2 regions of the Streptomyces sp. NPDC051913 genome follow, and region 2 is predicted to be linked to the other one. Evidence: riboswitches for the same ligand, from Rfam matches in the RefSeq annotation. Region 2 holds a riboswitch; the other holds the start of a gene.

What was found. A riboswitch is a leader RNA that binds a small molecule or an ion and turns the genes downstream of it on or off. The one in region 2 is predicted to bind thiamine pyrophosphate.
Region 1: linked by a shared signal. The riboswitch ahead of thiC (phosphomethylpyrimidine synthase ThiC) and the one ahead of ACIHIX_RS42600 (thiamine ABC transporter substrate binding subunit) in region 2 are both predicted to bind thiamine pyrophosphate.

Annotation. Positions count from the first base shown of each region.
Region 1 covers NZ_JBIUCI010000003.1:629,528-633,463, forward strand. The annotation lists gene ACIHIX_RS11935 (SsgA family sporulation/cell division regulator) at 1-397, shown strand, start outside; gene ACIHIX_RS11940 (YibE/F family protein) at 564-2,180, opposite strand; TPP riboswitch at 2,573-2,762, shown strand; gene thiC (phosphomethylpyrimidine synthase ThiC) at 2,755-3,936, shown strand, end outside.
Region 2 covers NZ_JBIUCI010000024.1:19,325-23,260, reverse strand. The annotation lists gene ACIHIX_RS42605 (ABC transporter permease) at 1-1,373, opposite strand, end outside; gene ACIHIX_RS42600 (thiamine ABC transporter substrate binding subunit) at 1,418-2,485, opposite strand; TPP riboswitch at 2,482-2,589, opposite strand; gene rlmN (23S rRNA (adenine(2503)-C(2))-methyltransferase RlmN) at 2,639-3,745, opposite strand; gene ACIHIX_RS42590 (alpha/beta fold hydrolase) at 3,873-3,936, shown strand, end outside.

The DNA of each region.
Region 1 (3,936 bases), on a different contig from region 2:
CGTCTCCGAGGAGCTGTCTTTCCGTATCCCGGTGGAGCTGCGCTACGAGACCTGTGATCCCTATGCCGTGCGACTGACCTTCCATCTGCCCGGGGACGCGCCGGTGACCTGGGCCTTCGGGCGTGAGTTGCTGATCGACGGCGTGGGACGGCCGAGCGGTGACGGAGATGTGCGGATCGCGCCGGCCGAGGCGGACACGCTCGGTGAGGTTCTGATCCGGCTTCAGGTCGGTGCCGACCAGGCGCTGTTCCGTTCGTCGACGGCGCCGCTCATCGCCTTCCTCGATCGCACCGACAAGCTGGTGCCGCTGGGACAGGAAGGGGCGCTCGCGGACTTCGACGCCCATCTCGACGAGGCCCTGGACCGCATCCTGGCGGAGGAGCAGAGCGCGGGCTGAAGCGCCCGGCCGGGAGAGAGGCGGAACGCTTCAGCGGATGGCTTGGAGCTGTGCAGGAACGCTTCTTCTGAAGGTCTCCGCTGGCCAGATCCTCTGTGGAGGCGGGTCCCTGGGTGCCGCGGTTCCCACAGACCTCGGGCTTCGGCGGCGCACCGCCGGACCGGCGTCAGCGCTTGCGCCGGCGGCCACGGCCGCCCCGTGCCGCGGCAGCCTGCGGAACTTGGGTGCCCTGCGGACCGTACGCTCCCGCCTGGACCCTCGCGCCCGCCCCGGCCGGAGTCGGCTCGCCGCCCGTGAGAACCGTCGCGGAGCCCGGCCGGTCGGCCGCGACGACCAGCGCCGCGAGAGCGGTGGTGACCGGTACGGACGCCACCAGACCGATCGAGCCGACCAGCGTGCGCACGATCTCCTCCGCGACCAACTCGCTGTTGGCGACCGTTCCCACGCTGCTCTGCGCGATCGAGAAGAGCAGCAGCAGGGGGAGCGCGGCGCCCGCGTAGGCCAGGACGAGGGTGTTGACGACCGAGGCGATGTGGTCGCGGCCGATGCGGATGCCCGCGCGGTACAGCCCGCGCCAGCCCATCGAGGGGTTGGCCTCGTGCAGCTCCCAGACCGCCGAGGTCTGTGTCACGGTCACGTCGTCGAGGACACCGAGCGAGCCGATGATGACGCCGGCGAGCAGCAGACCGCTCATGTCGATCGACGGAAAAAGCCCGTGAATAAGACCGGTGTTGTCGTCCGTGTTGCCGGTCAGCGCCGCCCAGCCGATGAACAGCGAGCCGAGAACGCCGATCAGCACCAGCGAGATCAGCGTGCCGAGCACCGCCACGGAGGTTCTCGCCGACAGCCCGTGACACAGATACAGCGCGATCAGCATGATGGCACTCGCCCCGACCACGGCCACGACCAGCGGGTTCGAGCCTTGCAGGATCGCGGGCAGGATGAAGAAGTTGAGGATCAGGAAGCTGATGGCCAGCGCGACCAGCGCCATGACGCCCCGCAGCCGTCCGACGACCACGACGGCGAGCGCGAAGATCCCGGCGAGCAGCGCCATGGGGAGCCTGCGGTTGACGTCGGTGACCGAGTACTGAAGATCCTTGGGGGCGGAGGGCTCGTAAGCGACCACGACCTTCTCGCCCTCGTCCAGCTGACGTGACTGGTCCGGTTGCACGATCTCGGTGAACGTACGGCCCTTGTCCTTGCCGGTGTCGACCCGGATCGTGGCCTTCTTGCAGGTGCCGTCGGCCTCCTGCTGGGCGGAGGAGCCCTCGGCGGTGGAGGTGTCGCCGGTCGGGGTCCCGCCCGAGGCGTTCACGGACTTGCAGCTCACCTTGTCGACCTTGGTGACCGTGGCCTGCTGGGTCTGCCGGTCGAATCCGACGCCGGTGCGCTCGTGCGCGGGCGCGCCCCCGGGCCACAGCACGGCGAGACCGACCAGGACGGCGGCGCCGAACGGGATGAGGATCGCCGCGATGACCTTGCGCAGGTGCTGGGAGACGGGGGCAGCCGGGCCGTGGCTGTGACTGTGGCCGTGCGAGTGTCCGTTCCCGCCGTTCCCGGCGTTCCCTCCGGCGCTCCCACCTCCACCCCCACCGTCACCGCCGCCGGGGCCTGGGGCTGGGCCGGTGCCGTGCCGGTGTACGACATCGCCGTCGTGGCCGTGATCGCGGTCGTGAGCGTGCTGCTGGCCGTGCTGGCCGTGCTGGCCGTGCTGGCCGTGAGAGTCGTGAGGGTCGTCGTGGCCGCCGCCAGGCCCAGGTCCGAGGTGACCCGGGCCACCGATGCCGGGACCACGCTGCCCCGGGCCACCGACCCTGGGACCGCGCTGATCCGGGCCACCGACGCCGGGAGCGCCTCCGACCGGGCCGCCCGTGCCGGGACCCTGCCTGCTCCAGTCACCCGGTCCAGGCGTGTTCCAGCTGCCCGTTGCGGGCCCGCTCCAGTCGTCCGGCCCGCGACGGGGGCCGTGCCCGGAACCGTGCCCAGCACCCTGCCCGGAACCGTGCCCAGCACCCTGCCCGGCCCTGGTGCCAGGGGCTTCGCCTCTGCTGCCGGGGCCACGGGGCGGCTCGGGCGGGTACGGGGGCTGAGGTGTCGTGGTCACCGACCGATCATCGCAAGAACGGCAGGGGCCCTCTGTTCACCGCGCCCGAATTGACGCTAGCGTGGAGGCACCTTTGTACACGCGGGAGCTCGGAGCACCGGGCTGAGAGGGCGCTGACCTCCGTCCCAGCGATGTTTCACGTGGAACGTCGTCACCAGAGAGTGACGTTCCCCACGAAACGTCGGCGGACGGAAGCCGCTGCGTCGACCGCCGAACCTGTTACCGGGTAATGCCGGCGTAGGGAGTAGGTCTCATGACCATCAAGGACGCACGCACGCCTGCCTCCAGCCAGGACGAACAGCCCATTCAGGGCGAAGAGTCCACGGAGAGCGGGAAGTCCATCGGCTGGCACAAGGCGTACGTCGAGGGTTCGCGCCCCGACCTGCGGGTGCCGGTCCGACAGGTGCACCTCACCAACGGGCAGTCGGTCACGCTGTACGACACCTCGGGCCCGTACACCGATCCAGCGGCCGAGACCGATGTCCGCCGCGGCCTGGCCCCGCTGCGAGAGAACTGGATCATCGGCCGCGGTGACACCGAGGAGTACGCGGGCCGCCCCGTCCGTCCCGAGGACGACGGCATCAAGCACACCTCGCCGCGCGGCGGCAATCTGCGCAACCTCGACGCCGTCTTCCCGGGGCGCCCCCGACTGCCGCGCCGGAGCCGTGACGGCCAGGCGGTGACGCAGCTGGCGTATGCGCGCCGTGGCGAGATCACGCCCGAGATGGAGTACGTGGCCATCCGGGAGAACGTGGCGCCCGAGATCGTGCGCGAGGAGATCGCTGCGGGGCGCGCGGTGCTCCCGGCCAACGTCAACCACCCGGAGATCGAGCCGATGATCATCGGCAAGCGGTTCCTGGTGAAGGTCAACGCCAACATCGGCAACTCGGCGGTCACCTCCTCCATCGAGGAGGAGGTGGAGAAGATGACCTGGGCGACCCGCTGGGGAGCCGACACGGTCATGGACCTGTCCACCGGCCGCAACATCCACACCACGCGCGAGTGGGTGCTGCGCAACTCCCCCGTCCCCATCGGCACGGTGCCGCTCTATCAGGCGCTGGAGAAGGTCGACGGCCGTGCCGAGGAGCTGACCTGGGAGATCTACAAGGACACGGTCATCGAGCAGGCCGAGCAGGGCGTGGACTACATGACGGTCCACGCGGGTGTGCGGCTGCCCTACGTCCCGCTGACCGCCAACCGCAAGACGGGCATCGTCTCGCGTGGCGGCTCGATCATGGCGGCGTGGTGCCTGGCCCACCACAAGGAGAGCTTCCTCTACGAGAACTTCGAGGAACTGTGCGAGATCCTCGCCGCGTACGACGTGACGTACTCGCTCGGTGACGGCCTGCGGCCCGGTTCGATCGCGGACGCCAACGACGAGGCGCAGTTCGCGGAGTTGAGGACGCTCGGGGAACTCAACACGATCGCCAAGCGT
Region 2 (3,936 bases):
ATCAGCAACGCCCGCCGCACCAGCGGCAGGTCGACCTCCCGCCACACCCGCCACGGCGACGCCCCGAGCACGGCCGCCGCCTCCCGCAGCCGCTGGTCCACGGCCCGCAGCACCGGCAGCATGGTCCGTACGACGAAGGGAACGCCGACCAACGCCTGCGCGAGCGGCACCAGGATCCAGGACGCCCGCAGATCCAGCGGCGGCTCGTCGAGGGCGATCAGGAACCCGAATCCGACGGTCACCGCGGACACGCCCAGCGGCAGCATCAGCAGCGCGTCGAAGCCCCGTACGAACCGCCCCGCGTCCCGCCGCGTGAGCGCCGCCGCGGCGAGACCGCCGATCAGCACCGCGATGACGGTGGCGGCGACGGCGTACTCCAGGGAATTCCCGATCGCGTCGATCGGCGGCACCAGGAACACGCCCCCGTCGGCCGAGGTCAGCGCCCGGTAGTAGCCGAAGTCCGGTGCGTCGAGCGACCGTTGGACGAGGACCGCGAGCGGCAGCACCAACAGCACGGCGATCGTGGCCAGCACCCCGGCAAGGAGCGCCCACTGTCCGGCCCCGCGCGGCCGGCGGGCGGTCGTCGCGGGGGCGACCAGACGCAGCACGCTCTCCCGGCGCCGTACCGTCCACGCGTGCACGGCGAGGATCCCGCCCACCGCCACGAACTGCACCAGCGTCAGAACCGCGGCCGTACCGAGATCGAAGATCTCCGAGGTCTGCCGGTAGATCTCCACTTCGAGCGTCGAGAAGGTCGGCCCGCCGAGGATCTGCACCACCCCGAAGGAGGTGAAGGTGAAGAGGAAGACCATGAGCGCCGCGGCGGCCACGGCCGGCGCGAGCGCGGGCAGCGTGACCTTGCGCCAGGCCCGCCACGAGGAGGCGCCCAGCATCCGCGCGGCCTCCTCCTGCCGCGGGTCGAGCTGCCCCCACAGCCCGCCCACCGTCCGTACGACGACGGCGTAGTTGAAGAAGACGTGCGCGAGCAGGATCGCCCACACGGTGGTGTCCAGACGTACGCCCCACAGCTCGTCCAGCAGCCCGCCGCGCCCGACCAGAGCCAGGAACGCCGTACCGACGACCACCGTCGGCAGCACGAACGGAACGGTGACGACGGCCCGCAGGATCTGCTTGCCGGGGAAGTCGTAGCGGGCGAAGACGTACGCGCCGGGGAGCGCGACCGCGAGCGTCAGCGCGGTGGAGGCGAGCGCCTGCCAGGTCGTGAACCACAGGACGTGCCGGATGTCGGACTGCGCGAGCACATCCGCGATCCGCCCGAACTGCCAGCTCCCGTCCGCCTTGAGCCCGCGCGCGACGATCGCGGCGACGGGCCAGGCGAAGAAGAGCGCGAAGAACGCGACGGGCACGACCATGAGGCCGAGCCGCGCCGCAGCGCCCTTCTGGGAAGGACGGCCGCTTACTTCAGTACGAGCGAGGTCCACGACTTGACCCAGTCGTCACGGTTGTCGGCGATCTTCGCCGGGTCCATGGTCTCGGGGTTCTTGGCGGCGGGACCGTACTTCGTGAACTCGGCGGGCACGGCCGCGCCCTCGACCACCGGGTAGACGAACATGTTGAGCGGCATGTCCTCCTGGAACTGCTTGGTCAGGAGGAAGTCGATGAACGCCTTGCCGCCCTCGCTGTTCTTCGCGTTGCTCAGCAGTCCCGCGTACTCGACCTGCCGGAAGCAGGTGCCGTCGACGACGCCGGTCGGCGCGGTCGAGGGCTTCGGGTCGGCGTAGATGACCTCGGCGGGCGGCGAGGAGGCGTACGAGACGACGAGCGGCCGGTCGGCCTTCGCCTTCTTGCCCCCGGCGGACCCGGAGAACTCCTCGTTGTAAGCCTGCTCCCAGCCGTCGACGACCTTGACGCCGTTGGCCTTGAGCTTGGTCCAGTAGTCCTGCCAGCCGTCGTCGCCGTACTTCGCGGCGGTACCGAGCAGGAATCCCAGCCCCGGCGAGGAGGTGGAGACGTTCTCGGTGACGAGGAGGTTCTTGTAGGCGGGCTTGACCAGATCGTCGTACGACGTCGGCGGCTTGAGCTTGTGCTCGGTGAACCAGGCCTTGTCGTAGTTGAGGCAGATGTCGCCGGTGTCGATGGGCGTGACCTTGCCCCCGTCGACCCGGTACCCGGCCTTGATGGTGCCGGCGCCCTTCGCCTCGTACAACTGGAAGAGCCCGTTGTCGAGCGCCCTGGACAGCAGAGTGTTGTCGACGCCGAAGAAGACGTCGCCCTGCGGGTTGTCCTTGGTCAGGATCGCCTTGTTGACGGCCTGCCCGGCGTCGCCGTCCTCCAGGACCTTGACCTTGTAGCCGGACTCCTTCTCGAAGGCGGCGAGGACACTCTTCGACACGGCCCACGAGTTGTGGCTGACGAGGGTGACGGTCTTGGACTCGCTCTTGGTGCCCTCGTCGGACGACCCGCACGCGGACAGCGCGAGGAGGCCGAGGCCGACGACGACAGCACAGTACTTCTTGCTACTCACGGTGATGACCGAACTTCCTACCCAGAATGACCTGGGCGAGGTTCAGAGGGTCTGCGGCCCGATGGCCGCACTCTCAGCGCTGTGGCGCTCCCCTGTCGGATACGAATATGAAGATGTTCTGACAGCTGTGAAGCTGTTCTTGCGACGGTCAGACTACCGTTCGCCTGCCGCCAGCTGACCGCAGGCCCCGTCGATCTCCTGCCCCCGGGTGTCCCGGACGGTCACCGCCACACCGTGCGCGGCGATGGCCTCCACGAAGGCCTTCTCGTCCTCGGGCCGCGAGGCGGTCCACTTGGAGCCCGGGGTCGGGTTCAGCGGAATCAGGTTCACATGCACGGGCTTGCCGCGCAGCAGCCGCCCGAGCCGGTCCCCACGCCAGGCCTGGTCGTTGATGTCACGGATGAGCGCGTACTCGATCGAGAGCCGCCGCCCGCTCTTCTCGACGTACTCGAACCCGGCGTCGAGGACCTCGCGCACCTTCCACCGCGTGTTCACGGGGACGAGGGTGTCGCGCAGCTCGTCGTCGGGCGCGTGCAGCGAGATGGCGAGCCGGCACTTGAAGCCTTCGTCGGCGAACCGGTGGATGGCGGGCACCAGCCCGACCGTCGAGACGGTGATGCCTCGCTGTGACAGCCCGAGCCCGTCCGGGGCGGGGTCGGTGAGCGCGCGGATCGACTGCACGACCCGCTTGTAGTTGGCGAGCGGCTCGCCCATGCCCATGAAGACGATGTTCGAGAGCCGCGCGGGCCCGCCCGGCACCTCCCCGTCCCTGAGCGCCCGCATCCCGTCGACGATCTGATGGACGATCTCGGCGGTGGACAGATTCCGGTCCAGCCCCGCCTGTCCGGTGGCGCAGAAGGGACAGTTCATCCCGCATCCGGCCTGCGAGCTGATGCACATGGTCACCCGGTCCGGGTACCGCATCAGCACCGACTCGACGAGCGTCCCGTCGAACAGCCGCCACAGCGTCTTGCGCGTGGTCCCCTGGTCGGTCGACAGATGCCGTACGACGGTCATCAGCTCAGGAAGCAACGCCTCCTGCAACTTGCCGCGAGCACCGGCCGGAATATCCGTCCACTGCTCCGGATCGTGTGCGTACCGCGCGAAGTAGTGCTGCGAGAGCTGCTTGGCACGAAACGGCTTCTCACCGATCTCGGCCACGACGTCCTTGCGCTCGGCGGGCGTGAGATCGGCAAGGTGCCGCGGCGGCTTCTTGGCTCCGCGGGGGGCGACGAAAGTAAGTTCTCCGGGCTTAGGCATGGCTGTACCAGTGTCGCAGATCGACGGGAGTGACCCGGGCCCCCGCCCGTCACCGAGGGTGACCGATGACTTCACGGCGCGGGAAGGGTCTTCCTGCCATACGCCCGCGTCCCGGATTCCGGAAGTGATGACGATGCCCTACGCCAAGGTCAACGGCCTGGAGATGTACTACGAGATCCGTGGCGCGGCCC